3 regions of the Cytobacillus sp. FSL R5-0377 genome follow, and region 1 is predicted to be linked to each of the others. Evidence: riboswitches for the same ligand, from Rfam matches in the RefSeq annotation. Region 1 holds a riboswitch; each other region holds the start of a gene.
What was found. A riboswitch is a leader RNA that binds a small molecule or an ion and turns the genes downstream of it on or off. The one in region 1 is predicted to bind S-adenosylmethionine.
Positions count from the first base shown of each region.

Region 2: linked by a shared signal. The riboswitch ahead of NSQ49_RS15390 (methionine ABC transporter ATP-binding protein) and the one ahead of NSQ49_RS15930 (methionine ABC transporter ATP-binding protein) in region 1 are both predicted to bind S-adenosylmethionine.
Region 3: linked by a shared signal. The riboswitch ahead of NSQ49_RS02700 (O-methyltransferase) and the one ahead of NSQ49_RS15930 (methionine ABC transporter ATP-binding protein) in region 1 are both predicted to bind S-adenosylmethionine.

Region 1 is NZ_JBBORA010000001.1:3,130,335-3,135,672, forward strand. Features, by position in the region: gene NSQ49_RS15915 (MFS transporter) at 1-179, shown strand, start outside; gene NSQ49_RS15920 (hypothetical protein) at 323-661, shown strand; SAM riboswitch class I at 713-814, shown strand; gene NSQ49_RS15925 (O-acetylhomoserine aminocarboxypropyltransferase/cysteine synthase family protein) at 898-2,214, shown strand; SAM riboswitch class I at 2,355-2,459, shown strand; gene NSQ49_RS15930 (methionine ABC transporter ATP-binding protein) at 2,612-3,637, shown strand; gene NSQ49_RS15935 (methionine ABC transporter permease) at 3,630-4,298, shown strand; gene NSQ49_RS15940 (MetQ/NlpA family ABC transporter substrate-binding protein) at 4,311-5,153, shown strand; gene NSQ49_RS15945 (carboxymuconolactone decarboxylase family protein) at 5,275-5,338, shown strand, end outside.
Region 2 is NZ_JBBORA010000001.1:3,028,103-3,033,440, reverse strand. Features, by position in the region: gene NSQ49_RS15405 (M20 family metallopeptidase) at 1-639, opposite strand, end outside; gene NSQ49_RS15400 (MetQ/NlpA family ABC transporter substrate-binding protein) at 664-1,491, opposite strand; gene NSQ49_RS15395 (methionine ABC transporter permease) at 1,510-2,160, opposite strand; gene NSQ49_RS15390 (methionine ABC transporter ATP-binding protein) at 2,150-3,181, opposite strand; SAM riboswitch class I at 3,346-3,446, opposite strand; SAM riboswitch class I at 3,548-3,647, opposite strand; gene NSQ49_RS15385 (PAS domain-containing sensor histidine kinase) at 3,885-5,300, shown strand; gene NSQ49_RS15380 (NRDE family protein) at 5,332-5,338, opposite strand, start outside.
Region 3 is NZ_JBBORA010000001.1:537,040-542,377, forward strand. Features, by position in the region: gene NSQ49_RS02685 (GNAT family N-acetyltransferase) at 1-74, opposite strand, end outside; gene pdxR (MocR-like pyridoxine biosynthesis transcription factor PdxR) at 167-1,537, shown strand; gene NSQ49_RS02695 (PH domain-containing protein) at 1,560-1,943, opposite strand; gene NSQ49_RS02700 (O-methyltransferase) at 1,970-2,548, opposite strand; SAM riboswitch class I at 2,656-2,762, opposite strand; gene NSQ49_RS02705 (spore germination protein) at 2,934-4,490, shown strand; gene NSQ49_RS02710 (GerAB/ArcD/ProY family transporter) at 4,518-5,338, shown strand, end outside.

The DNA.
Region 1 (5,338 bases):
GGGCTGTGATGGGCCCTGTTTCAACAGGAATCGTCATGAGATATGGGGACTATTGGGGATATGCTCTGGTATTCACTATTACAGCCACTTTATATTTGATTGGGTCTATCTATTTTTTCATTGTATTCAGAGGCTATAATAAGACAAAAGCTGCAGAACCCTCTGTAAAAATAATTTAATCTGACATATTTCTCAGGAAATGAAAGAGCAATGCCAATCAAACAGGCAGTGCTTTTCTGATTTTGTCGAATGAAAAATAAAGGATTAAAGCTCTTTATTACTGAATAGTAAAAACAATAAACCCATTAAAAGAGGTGAGGCTGTGAGAGATTTACCTGATTTATTTATCAGGGAATTAAAGGCGAAAGGGCATCTTGAATTTTTCCTGAGAAAATCAAATTTTTCTTTGCTTATTAAAGCTGGAAATATAAGCATTCCTTTAAAAGTTTCGAATGGGGAAATAAAGAAGGCAAGCCATACCAGCCATTTTGATGTGGAAATCTCGGGATTGGAAGAAGATGTGCTGTCACTGATTACCGGGGAAGTAAAGCTACGGGAAGCAATTTCCCGAAATAAAATAATCATGGAAGCCACTTTCAGAAAAAAACTGCTCATCGAGTCCTTTTTCTGTTTAGGGAAAATTTCACTTACCAATACTTGACCATTTTTTAAATAGTATGATAATATCATTATATTGTTAATTAACGGAATATTCTTATCAAGAGAGGCGGAGGGACTGGCCCAGTGAAGCCCGGCAACCGGTAAAGTACACGGTGCTAAATCCAGCAGAGCGGAATGCTCTGGAAGATAAGAAGAGACGATACAGCCCTCTTCTTATGAAGAGGGCCTTTTCAGCTCTTCGATATGAACAAACATTATTATAGAGGAGAGATTATGATGACAGACAAAAAGCAAAACTACCGTTTTGAAACCATTGGAGTGCATGGCGGACTCAAGCCTGACCCTGTAACCGGTGCGAGGGCAGTTCCGATTTATCAGAACAATGCTTATCAATTCAAGGATACAGATCACGCTGCAGACCTCTTTGCTCTGAAAGAGCAGGGATATATTTATAGCAGGATACATAACCCCACTGTCAGTGTATTTGAGGAAAGGGTAGCCCTTCTTGAAGGAGGAGTGGGTGCGCTGGCTCTTGCAAGCGGCCAATCTGCCATAACACTGGCTATTTTAAATATTGCTGAAGCAGGTGATGAAATTGTTGCTGCCTCAAATTTATATGGAGGTACATATAATTTGTTTGCAGTCACACTTCCTAAGTACGGAATAAAGGTGAGACTCGTCGATCCAAAGGATCCGGAAAATTTCCGCAGTGCAATAACAGATAAAACAAAGGCTGTCTTCGCCGAGACGATTGGAAACCCGAGCCTGAAGATCCTTGATATTGAAAAAGTTGCCGCAATTGCACACGAAAATGGTGTGCCGCTAATTGTCGATAACACTTTTGCTACTCCTTATCTTTGCAGGCCAATTGAGCATGGGGCTGACATTGTAATACACTCTGCGACAAAATGGCTGCTCGGCAATGGAACTACAATGGGCGGTATAATTGTTGACGGCGGAAATTTCGACTGGAATTCCCCTAAGTTTCCGGGATTTACAAAACCGGATCCGAGCTATCATGATATTGTTTATAGTGAAGCAATTGGTGAAGCGGCTTATATTATCAAAGCCCGAGTACAGCTGTTGAGAGATTTAGGGCCTGCAATGAGTGCACAAAGTGCATTCCAATTCACACTGGGCCTTGAAACTCTTCATGTAAGAATGAAGGAGCATGTTGCCAATGCCAAAAAGGTAGTGGAATATCTGGAGGCGCATCCAGCTGTTAATTGGGTGCTTTATCCAGGCCATGAAAGCCACCCGGACAAAAAATTGGCAGATAAATACTTGCCAAAAGGAGCCGGAGCAGTGGCTGTATTTGGAATCGCTGGCGGAAGAGAGGCTGGAGCCAAGCTGATCAATAGCCTGAAGCTTTGGGCACATGTGGCCAATGTCGGGGACGCAAAGAGCCTGATTATCCACCCTGCAAGCACCACTCATCAGCAGCTGGATGAGGAAGGTTTAAAGGCTGCCGGTGTACCGGAAGATCTAATTCGGATTTCGATCGGAATTGAGAATGCGGAGGATTTGATTGAAGATCTGGAACAGGCCATTGAAACAGCTGCGGGTCTTACATCGTTGGCCGCAAAAGCGTAAAGGATAATTTACCATTCGCTTTTTTCCGAAAGTTTGAAATTTCATCGTTGACACCTTTTTATCGCCTATGATACGATAGCAAACGTAATTAAAAAACTGCTTAAATAATTTAAAGTATTAATTGAATATAGAACGTAACGCTCTTATCAAGAGAGGTGGAGGGAAGTGCCCTATGAAGCCCGGCAACCGTCAATTTAGTTGAAATGGTGCCAATTCACTCAAAGCATAGCTTTGATAGATGAGAGGAAGGACTAAATTTATTTATGCCTTTCTGCTCATGTGCAGGAAGGCATTTTTGCATTTGCGCATGAAAGTCTATTGTGAGTAAAAAATAGGTAAATAGAAGCAGCCAATTAATTATTATCTGTATCTTTCGATAAAAGAGGTGACTATCACATTGATTTCTATAAAAGATGTTCAGAAGATATTCTCTTCAAAAAACGGCCAGGTAAAAGCTGTGGATGATGTAAACCTGGAGGTAAAAGAAGGAGAGATATTCGGTGTTATCGGATATAGCGGTGCTGGTAAAAGTACATTAATCCGTATGCTGAATGGGCTGGAGCTTCCTACCCATGGCAGCGTAACAGTAGCCGGCAATGAGGTTTCAAAGATAAAGGGAAGCAACCTAAGAAAAGCACGTCAGGAAATAAGCATGATCTTCCAGCATTTCAACCTGTTATGGTCGAGAACAGTAAGAGAAAATATTGCATTTCCGCTAGAAATCGCTGGTGTTTCCCGGCAGGAAAGGCTCAAAAGAGTAGACGAGCTCATTAAACTAGTTGGTCTGGAAGGAAGGGAAGAAGCCTACCCATCTCAGCTTAGCGGCGGTCAAAAGCAAAGGGTCGGAATTGCCAGAGCCCTTGCTAACAACCCAAAAGTGCTGCTTTGTGATGAGGCCACATCTGCACTTGATCCTCAAACAACAGATTCCATCTTGGAGCTGCTTGTTGACATCAATGAACGCCTGGGCTTAACCATTGTTCTGATTACACATGAAATGCACGTGATCCGTAAAATCTGCCATCGGGTTGCTGTTATGGAAGGCGGCCGAATTGTTGAAATCGGACCTGTATTAGATGTCTTTAAGAATCCAAAAGCAGAAATAACAAAGCGGTTTGTTCAGCAGGTGACAGAGCCTGAAGAAACGAAGGAAACGATTGATCATCTTGTAGATTTGTATCCACAAGGAAAAGTAGTTCAATTAGGATTTGTCGGCGAATCAGCTGAACAGCCATTGATTACTAACCTGATCCGTCATTTCCAGGTAACTGTAAATATTCTTCAAGGGAAGATTTCCCAGACGCAGAATGGTTCTTATGGTACCTTATTCATCCATGTTGATGGAGAAGCAGAGGAAGTTGCAAAAGCAATTGAATATATCCATTCCCAGCAGGTAGGCGTGGAGGTGATTTCCAATGCTTAATGAATGGTTTCCAAATGTAAAATGGGATTCCATGTGGGAGGCTACTGTGGAAACCCTCTATATGACTGCTATTTCTGTTATCGCAACCTTTATTTTGGGAGCGGTGCTGGGGCTGCTGCTCTTTTTGACAGCTAGGGGGAATATTTGGGAAAATGCGCCAATTAATAAAGTTATCTCTGCGTTCGTCAATATATTCCGTTCAATTCCATTTATCATCCTGATTGTTTTATTAATTCCATTTACGAAGTTTCTATTGGGAACAATGATTGGGGAGGATGCAGCATTGCCTGCATTAATTATTGGTGCTGCTCCGTTCTATGCCCGAATGGTGGAAATCGGCTTGAGGGAGATAGATAAAGGGGTAATTGAAGCAGCCAAGTCAATGGGCGCAAAAACAAGCACGATCATCTGGAAGGTGCTGCTTCCGGAATCAATGCCGGCCCTTGTTTCGGGAATTACTGTAACAGCTATCGCACTGGTTGGCTACACAGCTATGGCTGGTGTTATCGGCGCTGGTGGACTTGGGAATCTGGCATACCTTGAAGGTTTTCAGCGGAGCCGAAGTGATGTGACGCTTATGGCGACCGTAATTATTTTAATCATCGTATTTATCATCCAATTTATTGGAGATATTATTACAACAAAATTAGACAAACGATAAGGAGAGATTTACATGAAAAAGTGGTTATCACTTGCTCTTGCACTGGCAGTTGCCCTTGTACTTGCAGCTTGCGGCACTTCAGAAAAAGACGGCAGTGCCGGAGAAGGCGGAGATAAAGATAGCAAAAAGATTACGGTGGGAGCATCCAATGTGCCTCACGCGGAAATTCTTGAAGAAGCAAAGCCATTACTTGAAGAAAAAGGCTTTGAACTTGATGTTGTAACATTCCAGGATTATGTATTGCCAAATCAGGCTCTTGAGTCTAAAGAGCTTGACGCAAACTACTTCCAGCATATTCCTTATCTTGAGTCGCAGAAAGCTGAGCATGGCTATGATTTTACAAATGCAGGCGGAATTCATATTGAGCCAATCGGTGTATACTCCCAGAAATATAAGAATCTTGAGGAGCTTCCTGAGGGTGCTACAATCATCATGAGCAACTCAGTTGCAGACCATGGCCGCATTCTTTCCATGCTGGAAGCTGAGGGACTTATCACTTTAAATGAAGATGTTGAAAAAACGGAAGCAACACTGGAAGATATAAAAGACAATCCGAAAAAATTAGAGTTTGATACTGAATATGAAGCATCACTTCTTCCTCAGATCTACAATAATGGAGAAGGGGATGCAGTTCTGATTAACTCCAACTATGCAATTGATGCAGGATTAAATCCTCTTAAAGATTCAATTGCTATTGAGGACAAAGATTCACCATATGTAAATGTAATTGCAGTCCGTACAGGTGATGAAGAGAAAGAAGGAATTAAAGCTCTTGTAGAGGTGCTTCGTTCAAAGGAGATCCAGGATTTCATTCTTGAAAAATATGAAGGTGCCGTTGTACCGGTATCTGAGTAAGAAAAAAACAGGCGTTCGCAGCGCCTGTTTTTTTTGCAGATCAGCAGCCCCGCTCCCTGTATAGATAGAAAAGCAAACAAACATACTAACCATGATACTATTTGAAATGGAGTGGAGATCGATGGAGCATTATCATGAACCTTCTAACTCAATAGAAGCAGCCCTTCATGATTATAAAGTCGGAT
Region 2 (5,338 bases), 100 kb from region 1:
GATTCCGTTAAAAAGCTGAATAACCGCATCCAGTGCATTTATTCCTTCCTCCGGTGAAGCTGCTGCATGGGCAGGCTTGCCGATAAACTCAAAGTCAAGCGGATCAACTGCCAGTGATGAACTGGTCAGGCGGGTATGGTTTGAGGGATGAACCATAAGAGCCGCATCAATGCCTTCAAGCAAGCCATGTTTCACAAAGCTGCCTTTGGCACTCCCATTTGGCCCGCCTTCTTCTGCGGGGGTCCCCAATACGACTGCTTCTCCTCCCGTATCATCAATAACCTTGCTTAACGCAATGGCTGCTGCTGCACTTGTCGTGCCAATAATATTATGGCCGCACCCATGGCCCAATCCGGGAAGGGCATCATATTCTGCAAGGAAAGCAATGGACGGTCCCGGTTTAACGGATTTCTTTCGGGCCAGGAAAGCAGTTTCATGCCCGGCTACTGCCCGATCTACTTCAAACCCTTCCTTCTCAAGGATGCCCGCTAGCAAGCCAGAGGCAAAAAACTCCTCATTCCCTATTTCCGGATTCGCATGAATCTGATGGCTCGCTGAAAGATAAAGTTCTTTATTATCCTCAACATTTTTCTTGATTGCTTCTTTCAGTTCAACTAATGCTTTTACAGGTGCCGTCATCATTTTTCCTCCTTTGTATATTAATTACCAGCCAATATCACTTAATGGAATGAAAGTCGGAATCATGCTTCCGTCATATTCTTTTGTGATGAAATCAGCTACATCATCTTCCTGGTAAAGTTCAGCAATTCTCTTAAGCGTTTTGTTATCTTTGTCTTCTGTTCTGACAGCAATGATATTTACGTACGGCGTAGCGGTTTCGCTTTCAATAAAAACAGAATCCTTAGTTGGGTTCATGCCTGCGTCTACGGCAATTCCGTTATTAACGACTGAAGCAGAGACATCTGGAAGAGCACGAGGTGTCTGCGCTGAGACCATTTCTACAAATTCAAGGTTCTTTGGATTTTCAACGATTTTATTCAGATCAAGATTTCCATCATAGTCCTCGGATAGTTTGATCAGGCCGGCTTCCTCCAGTAACAGAAGCGCTCTTCCCCCATTTGAAGCATCATTTGGAATGGCAATTTTGCCGCCTTCCGGAATGTCTTCGACTGATTTTACTTTTTCCGAATAAAGGCCCATTGGTGCTAAAACAGTTGTCGCGATCGGTGAAAGATCCATATTATGCTCTTTAATAAAAGTGTCAAAATAAGCGACTGTCTGGAATGCATTTACATCTAGATCACCTTCGGCAAGGGCAACGTTTGGCTGTACATAATCAGAGAATGTCACAACCTCAATTTCAATGCCTTCTTTTTCAGCCTTCTCAGCAATAAAATCCCAAATGCGTGTATCTGATCCGCTGACACCCAATTTAACTTTCTTTGTTTCTTCTCCGCCTGTAGTACTTGAGCATGCGGCAGTAAAGACAGCCAATGCTAAAATAATGAATGATATAAATAGTTTGTTCATGATGTATTTCCCCCTATGTTATCTTCTTCTGATTTTTTTGGATAAGAGATTTCCGAATGACTGAAGGCCCTGAACCATGACCACTAAGATTGCAACAGTAATCAGCATGACGGTTGTATCGAATCGCTGATAGCCGTATGTAATGGCAAGGTCACCAAGGCCGCCTCCTCCAACTGCCCCAGCCATGGCAGATGCTCCTACCAGACCAATTGTCGCAATGGTAAAGCCCAATACCAGCGAACTAAGTGCTTCAGGAATCAGGAATTTTAAAATGATCTGTCCTGGTGTCGCTCCCATTGCTTCTGCCGCTTCAATGACGCCTGGATCCACCTCGAGCAATGAATTTTCTATTAATCTCGCAATGTAGGGTCCTGCATAAAAGACAAGAGGCACTACGGCTGCGGCGGTTCCAATCGATGTTCCGACAATCATCCGGGTAATTGGGATAATGGCTACCATTAAAATGATGAAAGGAACTGATCTAAAAATATTAATAATGCTGTTTATGATGTTAAAAACAACGGTGTTTTCCAGCAGATGCCCTTTCCTGGTCACAACAAGCAATATGCCAAGCGGGAGTCCGATAAGAGCTGAAAACAGCAGTGAAAATGCCACCATTTGGACCGTTTCGATTAAGGCTTCAATGATTTTTTCCTGGTTAACTAGCACGTGCAGTCACTTCCTTTATTGAAACTTTTTCCTGGCTGATGTACTGAATCGCCCTTCTGATTTCACTGTCCTGCCCCTGGAATTCGACAATGAGATTGCCAAACGGGGTTCCCTGCAGTTCTGTAATATTTCCAAACAGAACGTTGAAGTCAATATTAAACTTTTTAGCAACCTGTGAAAGCAGCGGCTGGCCGGCAGAATTCCCGACAAAATTGATTCTGAATACCTTTTGAAGCCCCTGCTGCTTTTCAATCACTTGCTTAATGGATTCAGGTATTTGATCATTCATAACCGTGCTGACAAAGTTTTTCGCTGTTGGGGTTTGGGGTGAAGAAAAGACATTGAAGACAGTTCCTTCTTCAATAATCTTCCCTGCCTCGATGACAGCGACACGATCACAGATCTCCCTGATAACAGACATTTCATGAGTAATGATCAGAATCGTAATGTTGTATTCTTTATTTATTTTCTTCAGCAGCTGCAGGATCGAGCTGGTTGTCTGCGGATCCAGAGCAGAAGTTGCTTCATCACATAATAGAATGGAAGGCTGTGTTGCGAGCGCCCGGGCGATTCCGATCCGCTGCTTTTGTCCGCCTGACAGCTGATCAGGATAGCTGTTCGCCTTGTCGGCAAGCCCCACGAATTCTAATAGTTCATGGACACGCTTTTTTATTTCACCCTTCGAGACCTTAGCCAGTGTGAGCGGCATCGCCACATTGGCAAACACTGTTTTCGAGTTTAAGAGATTGAAATGCTGAAAGACCATACCTATGTTTCTTTTCACTTCGCGAATTTCTCTAACAGATAAAGCCGTCAAGTCATGGCCGCTGACAATGACCTTTCCTGAAGTCGGCTTCTCCAGCCAATTGACACAGCGGATCAAAGAGCTCTTTCCCGCACCGCTGAAGCCGATCACCCCGAAAATCTCCCCCTTATTAATCTTTAAATCTATTCCATCCAGAGCAGCTACCTGCTGACCTCCGCTTTTATAGACCTTCTTTAAATTCTGAAACTCTATCATGCAGCCTCTCTCCTTTGTGGTGGTTGGTGACAGGCACCTATACCAATTTGATGAACTGGTATAGGTACCTGTCACCTTTCATTGTCTAACTATTCCAATCCGAAAACTAAGAATTATATCCTGAAATTTACCCCTTCCATCAGAAGAGGTTTTTTAAAGTCCTCTCCTTATCTTCCAGGCTTTTGCCTGCTGGATTTGGCACAGTGCAGTCTGCCTGCTGCCGAAGCTTCATTGGGCCAGGTCCCTCTGCTTCTCTTGATAAGAATTATTCATATGTTTATGAATAGAATCTTGATGCAATATTTCCGCGTAAAACAAAAACCCTCTTCTAAAGAAAGAAGAGGGCAGCATTTATCAATGGTCCTCTTCTTATCTTTCAAGCAATGCTTGCTGGATTTGGCACGGTACAATTTTGTCCGCTGCCGAGGTGTCATAGGGCCAGTCCCTCAACCTCTCTTGATAAGAAGATTTTTAATATGCGGTTGTTAATATGCTTAATACTTTACCATCTTAAAGTAAAGAAAGTCAATATAAAGTTTAAATATATTTTATTTGATTACCGCCTCCTGGTCTGAATCCGCTCTGTCATTAACCCGTATGCTATGTACTCTTCTAAAAAATGATAGTTAAATCCTATGTGTCTATACCTCTATCTCATGTATAATAATGGAAAAGTGTCATTTCTCAATAAAGGAGGGACAAAATGATTATGACCGAGAATCCGGCAGATTTATTCGCCGACAAAGTCGAAGCGAGGAATCTGCAGCTGGCCATTCAGCATTCCAGCGATGTGATTGCAAGAGTGACAAAAGAAGGCGTTGCTTTATATGTCTCCCCTTCCTGCCTATCAATGCTGGGGTATACGCAGCAGGACTTTTATCGAAGCAGCCTTTATACATACTGCCATCCCAATGACCGGGATCTTCTTAGAGATGCATTGGCAGATCTTGAACAACTCCCGCATAAACGGGAGACTTTTCGTTTCAGACATAAGGAAGGCCATTACCTATGGCTGGAAGCCAATTTTACAGTCATTAATGAGGATAAAGAAATGATGTGCATCATCCGGGATATGACACAGAGAATTATCATGGAAGAGGAAATTCTTGAAACACAGGAGAAGTACCGCTTTCTGGTGGAGTACTCCAAGGATACGATCGGAATGGTGACACAAAAGGGGATTTGGACCTATATCAATAATGAAGGAAAGAAGCTCTTTGGGTTCACGAGCATCAAAGAGATAATCGGCACCTCCCTCCACGACTACATCCCTCCTTCAGAACATTCCACCCTCGATGATTTTCTGCAAACAAAGCTGAGCGTGAATTTTGAGCTTAATCTGATCCGGACCGATGGACAAGTAAGAAAAGCTGAAGTCCAGCTGATTCCAACCACCTTCAAGAACAGAAAGGTATACCAAATCATTATCAAAGATGTAACCGGACAAAAGAAGACTGAAGAAAAGCTGCAGAACGCTGAAAAACTTTCCGTTGTCGGTCAGCTTGCTGCAGGCATTGCCCATGAAATCCGCAACCCGCTTACAGCCATTAAAGGCTTTACGCAGCTATTATACGAAGAACATAAGGGTAATTTCGCAGAGGTCATTCTAAATGAGCTGGAACGGATTGAAGGCATCGTCAATGACCTGCTCGTTCTCGCCAAACCTCAAATAACCGAAATGGAAGAAACCTGCCTGACAAACGTTGTAAAAAGTGTGATTACCCTTTTAAACAGCCAGGCGGTTATGGAAAATATCCTGATCGAATTAACTCAATCACCCGGCGAGTTCTTTGTGAAATGTGAAAAAGATAAAATTAAGCAGGTCCTGATTAACATCATCAAGAACTCAATTGAAGCCATGCCAATGGGCGGCAAAATAAACGTCGATATCCGTCAGGAAGACCAATCTGTCATCATCAGTGTCGAGGATGAAGGAATCGGCATACCGGAAGAACGCCTCGCCAAACTGGGTGAGCCTTTTTACAGTACAAAAGAAAAAGGCACCGGCCTTGGCATCATGATCTGCAAAAAAATCATTAAAAACCACGGCGGAAACCTTTACATCCACAGCAGGGAAAAGGAAGGAACAACGGTCCGCATTACTTTACCGATTGCCTAAATAAAAGAAGCCAGCCGCCTAAACTGGCTTCTTATTCT
Region 3 (5,338 bases), 2.6 Mb from region 1:
GCTTTATAAAGTCCCTCTACATGCTCGAGATTCATTGGAATTAACTGCACTAAACTGTTTTCTAATTTTTTCATATTATCACTCTCCCTGCATCTATTAAAATCGATTTCTGGTATGATAAAAATAACCAAATATGAATTTTAATATAATACCAGGGACTGATTTAATGGAGCTCCAAATTCTTCTCTCGAATCATAAAGCAAAATATAAGCAAATTTATGAACAAATCCGAAGGGCGACTTTAGAAAGAAAGCTGGCTGCTCATGCCAAGCTTCCTTCAAAACGGCAACTGGCCGAGCAGTTAAATGTCAGCATCGTGACTGTTCAAACGGCTTATGAACAGCTCCAGAGTGAAGGGTACTGTTATACAGTGGAACGAAGTGGATATTTTGTTTCGGAAATTAAGGATGAATGGCACTATAATGAGCATGGATCAGTAGAATTGGAAAAAGAAATACAGGGTGAGTCTTCAATTAATTTTAAAAACGGGCAAGTTGATGCTGCTGCCTTCCCCTATAAACACTGGAACAGACTTTATCGAAAAGAACTTAATAAATCCAATGCCAGCAATGCCCCGTGGCAGGGGGACTATTCTTTGCGAGTGCAGATTGCACAATACCTGCAGCAAGCCAGAGGATTGACCTGCAAACCGGAACAGGTATATCTATTCAGCGGATTTCAACAGCAGTTATTGAATGTCTGTTTGTTTTTCAAGAGAAAAACCGCAGGAATAGAAGATCCGGGTTTTACTAGGGCAAGATCCGTTTTTGAGCAATTGCAGCAGGAATATTATCCCATTCCTGTGGACGATGAAGGATGCTGTGTACCTGATAATCCGGTAAAACTATTATATACAACACCAGCCCACCAGTACCCTACTGGTACAATTATGTCTATTGCCAGAAGGACTGAGCTGTTAAATTGGGCACTGAAACAGGATGCTTACATTCTTGAGGATGACTATGATTCTGAGTTCCGCTATAAAGGGACACCGATTCCGTCATTGGCCCATCTGGATTCCGGCGGGCGCGTTCTTTACTTTGGCACCTTTTCAAAAACTTTGCTCCCGGCACTTCGGATCAGCTATCTGATTATGCCGGCACCACTGCAGCAGAGATATGAAGAATTTAATGCTTATCAAAAGTCTAATGTTTCAAGAATCGACCAGCGGGCTGCTGCAAAATTTATGGAAGAAGGACTTTATACATCTCATATAGCAAAAATGAGAACGTTATATCGGGCCAAGCGGAACTGTTTAATCGAAAGCCTTTCAAGGCATTTGGGAGATCATTTTGACATAATTGGCGATACAGCAGGTTTGCACATTATCGTAATATTACCTGATGGATTGAATGAATCTAAAGCAATCGAACTGGCAAAGTCGGCGGGAGTTGAAATTGATGCGGTTTCGCCTATGTACCAGCATCACAAGCCTGCCAACCATGTGATGCTTGGTTATGGGGCACCTTCAATGGACGAAATTGAGAAGGGAGTCCAATTAATGGCTAATGCGTGGAAAAGTTATTTGACTAATTAATATCTATCATCTAAAAGGGCGCTTATCTTACGGGATATCGCTCTTTTGCCGGATCTGTAATCGTGCAGAGCTTTTCCTTAACCGCTGCCATAAAATCAAACATATTCATCCCCTCGATTTGCTGGAAATTAAAAAAATCATCGTTATAGTACATATGAATATGCTTGCCCGTTATTCCCCTCTTTTCTTTAATGGAAGTTATATCGATATATGCAAATTCTTCAACTAATTCCTTTGTTGATTCAGATGCAGATAATCCATAAAATAGCAGCCTTTTATTTGTTGCCGCCAGCAATCCGGGCAGCGGGGCTAAACAGTAATGCGATACTAATGAACAGGTTAAGCATTCAATAATGTTTTCTTCTTCATGCAGCACAGTTCCAAACGAATTTATAATGCTACTCATGGGATCCCCTCCTCATATCTCTTCTGTCAAACTGCAGTCTTCACTGCGAGTATCAGTCCGGTAGACCAATCCAATTCGGTAATGTCGAGATCTGGCCTGTCCTGCAGAGTTTTGAGAAGTTTAGTAGCTTTGATTCTAAATTCTTCAGGCAATTTCTGCTGCGGAAACACATCATGAATTACATAAAAACCGCCAACATTCAAATGGTCCAGGGTTTTGTCCAGGAGCTCGAATTTTCCGGGCCACGTATCTGCAAAAATAAAATCGAATCGCTCAGATAGATTTCGAATAAAAGCTGCTCCGTCTTCACAGCAAAATGTGATTCTGGCGTCCTTTCCGAGGTATTTTTTCGCAATGGATTGCACGTTCAAATCTATATCAACGGTCGTAAGCTTACTGCTTTCATCCATCCCATCCATTATCCATGAAGCAGAAGCTCCCGTACCTGTCCCCAGCTCCAAAAAGCTTCCACCCGGTTTGGAGGCAGCCAGCCCCTTTAGTAAAAATCCTGTTTTTCTATCACATGATTGCCCGAAGCCCATCACAGCAGATTCCTGTAATATACTCGAATATGCTTCCGGTACCTGTATAACGCTGTTTTCCATTTGTCATTCCTCCGCTTTCTTCGTACTATATTAAACACTTAGCACGGGAGCATAAAAGAGCACCAAAAAAGGCCCCTTTATAAGAGGCCTTAACTTATCAAATCGACCTCTTATCTCCCAGAGCGTCAACTCTGTTGGAATTAGCACCTTCCTGACATAATCAGGGGTTGCTGAGGCTTCGCAGGGCCAGTCCCTCCACCTCTCTGGATAAGAATTTGTATGTATATTAATTTATTTTCAATCAAGTATTGCATATTTTTAGCAAGATGGCAAGACTTTGGTGGTTTATTGCCATGTAAGAAACGCATGATTCTGCCTTCCTGTATATTTATTTCAATTCTAAGGAAATTTAAGGATATACATATTGCCTGAGGAGGAAATTGTGGTGTTTCGATTTAAAAGGAGTCCTTCAAAAAAAAGAGTAAAAAAACAGATTAAGCCCGAGTTGACATCACAGGACATCCTCTTATCAAAAAAGCTGGAAGACAATATACAATTTTTCTCCTCACTTTATGGAGAGAGTTCAGATGTGATTTTCCGTTATTTTGCCTTAAATAAAATTGACGCAGCCATAATTTATATAGATGGATTAAGTGATACCCAAAAGCTTGACGAGCTGGTCCTTGGAACCTTACTGCATCAAAACATGAATATCGAAAACGACTTCCTTCATACTGTGAAAAACCGATTGCCGATTTCAAGTATTAAAAGAATGGCAACAACCGCTGACTGTATCGACTCAATAAGCATCGGGAACCCAATAGTGCTTTTTGATGGGTATGATGAAGCTCTTTCACTGGGATTAGCCAAATTTGAAAAGCGTTCGATAGAAGAACCGCAGGCTGAGACCTCCATTCGGGGTTCGAGGGAAGGCTTTACTGAATCACTCGGTGTCAATACATCTTTACTGCGCCGGATCATTAAAGACCCGGGACTGAAAATGAAGACTCTGCATGTAGGCAAATATACGAAGACGAAGGTAGTTATCTCATATATTGAAGAAATAGCGGATAAAACTCTGATACAGGAAATAGAAAGCCGTCTTAATCGCATTACTGTTGACGGAGTACTGGAAAGCGGCTATATCGAACAATTCATTGAAGATAGCCCGTATTCTCCTTTTCCCCAGTTATTGTACACGGAACGTCCGGATGTGGTATGTGCAAATTTACTTGAAGGAAGAGCAGTATTAATGATTGAAGGGACACCTTTTGCTTTAATTGCTCCCGTGAGTTTCTTCAGTTTGTTTCAATCACAGGAGGACTATTATGAAAGGTTTTGGATTGGTACCTTCATCCGGTCTCTTCGGTTTCTTTTCTTAGCTGTATCCCTATTCCTTCCTGCCATATATGTTGCCATAACAACATTTCACCAGGAAATGATTCCCATGGACCTGATGCTTAGCATTGCGTCCTCCAGAGAAAGTGTCCCCTTCCCTGCCATTGTGGAAGTCCTTCTAATGGAAGTTGCTTTTGAAGGACTGAGAGAGGCAGGGATACGCCTTCCAAAACAAGTAGGTTCAGCTGTTAGTATTGTGGGTGCCCTTGTAATTGGTCAGGCAGCTGTTCAAGCGGGGATTGTTTCTGCACCTATGATTATAGTAGTGAGTATTACGGGTATTGCCTCTTTCATGATCCCCCGTTATTCAATGGGACTTGCCATTCGATTACTGAGGTTTCCCATCATACTCCTTGGCGGCGCTTTAGGATTAATAGGTGTAATGCTTGCACTAATCCTGCTCGTCATCCATTTATCAGAGCTAAGATCATTCGGTTTACCATACCTGACTCCTGTATCAACACTGCAAAAAAATGCGGTAAAGGACACACTCTTTCGTTCGCCTTTATGGAAAATGAATCAGCGAGCTCATTCCACAGGAAAATACAACAAAACTAAACAAGGGTCCAGCTTAAAACCAGGTCCTGAAAATAGCGGCAGTTAAATAAGTTAAAATGGCGGTGAGATGGACATGCTGGAAAAGGGAAAAATATCGGCCCTGCAAATGGAATTTTTAATTGTCCCGGCTATCATTGCCACAGGTGTTCTTTCGATTCCATCCATATCGGGAAGGTTAGCCGGGCATGACATGTGGATGACGCCTATAGCAGGTTCTATAATCGGTTTTATCACGGTATTCATTGCATGGAAGCTTCATCAATTATTTCCAAGGATGACCCCTATCGAATACAGTGAGCAAATACTTGGAAAAGCACTTGGTAAACTCTTTAATTTCTTTCTTGTTTCCTTTTATTTGCATACTACAGGCATTGTCATCAGACAGTATTCAGATTTCATTACCGGCAACGTGATGCTGCAGACGCCTTCCGTCATTTTTTCCATTACTATCGTTTTTGTCAGTGCTTTGGCAGTTCGTGGCGGGATTGAAGTAATGGCCAGATCTGCAGTAATTTGCACAACTTTATTCATGGTTACTTCTTTATCACTGCTCTTATTGCTTAAGGAAATTGATCTTAGCTATATGAGGCCAGTTTTAGAGAATGGATTGCTCCCTGTTATGAAGGGAAGTTTGGTGCATAGCTCATGGTTCAGTGAGTTGTTTCTTCTTGCCTTTATCTTTCCTTTTATCAATGATTCAAAAAAGGGACTAAGGTCGGGGATGAAATCAGCTTTGTATATTGTGCTGCTTCTCTTATATGTTAATTTTTTTGTTCTTACTCTCTTAGGGGTTTCATCTGTTAACCAATTTTATCCTGTCTATTCAATCGTCCGTGCCATCAGTGTATTTGGATTTTTCGAGAACTTTGAAGTCATCATTACAGCTTCGTGGGT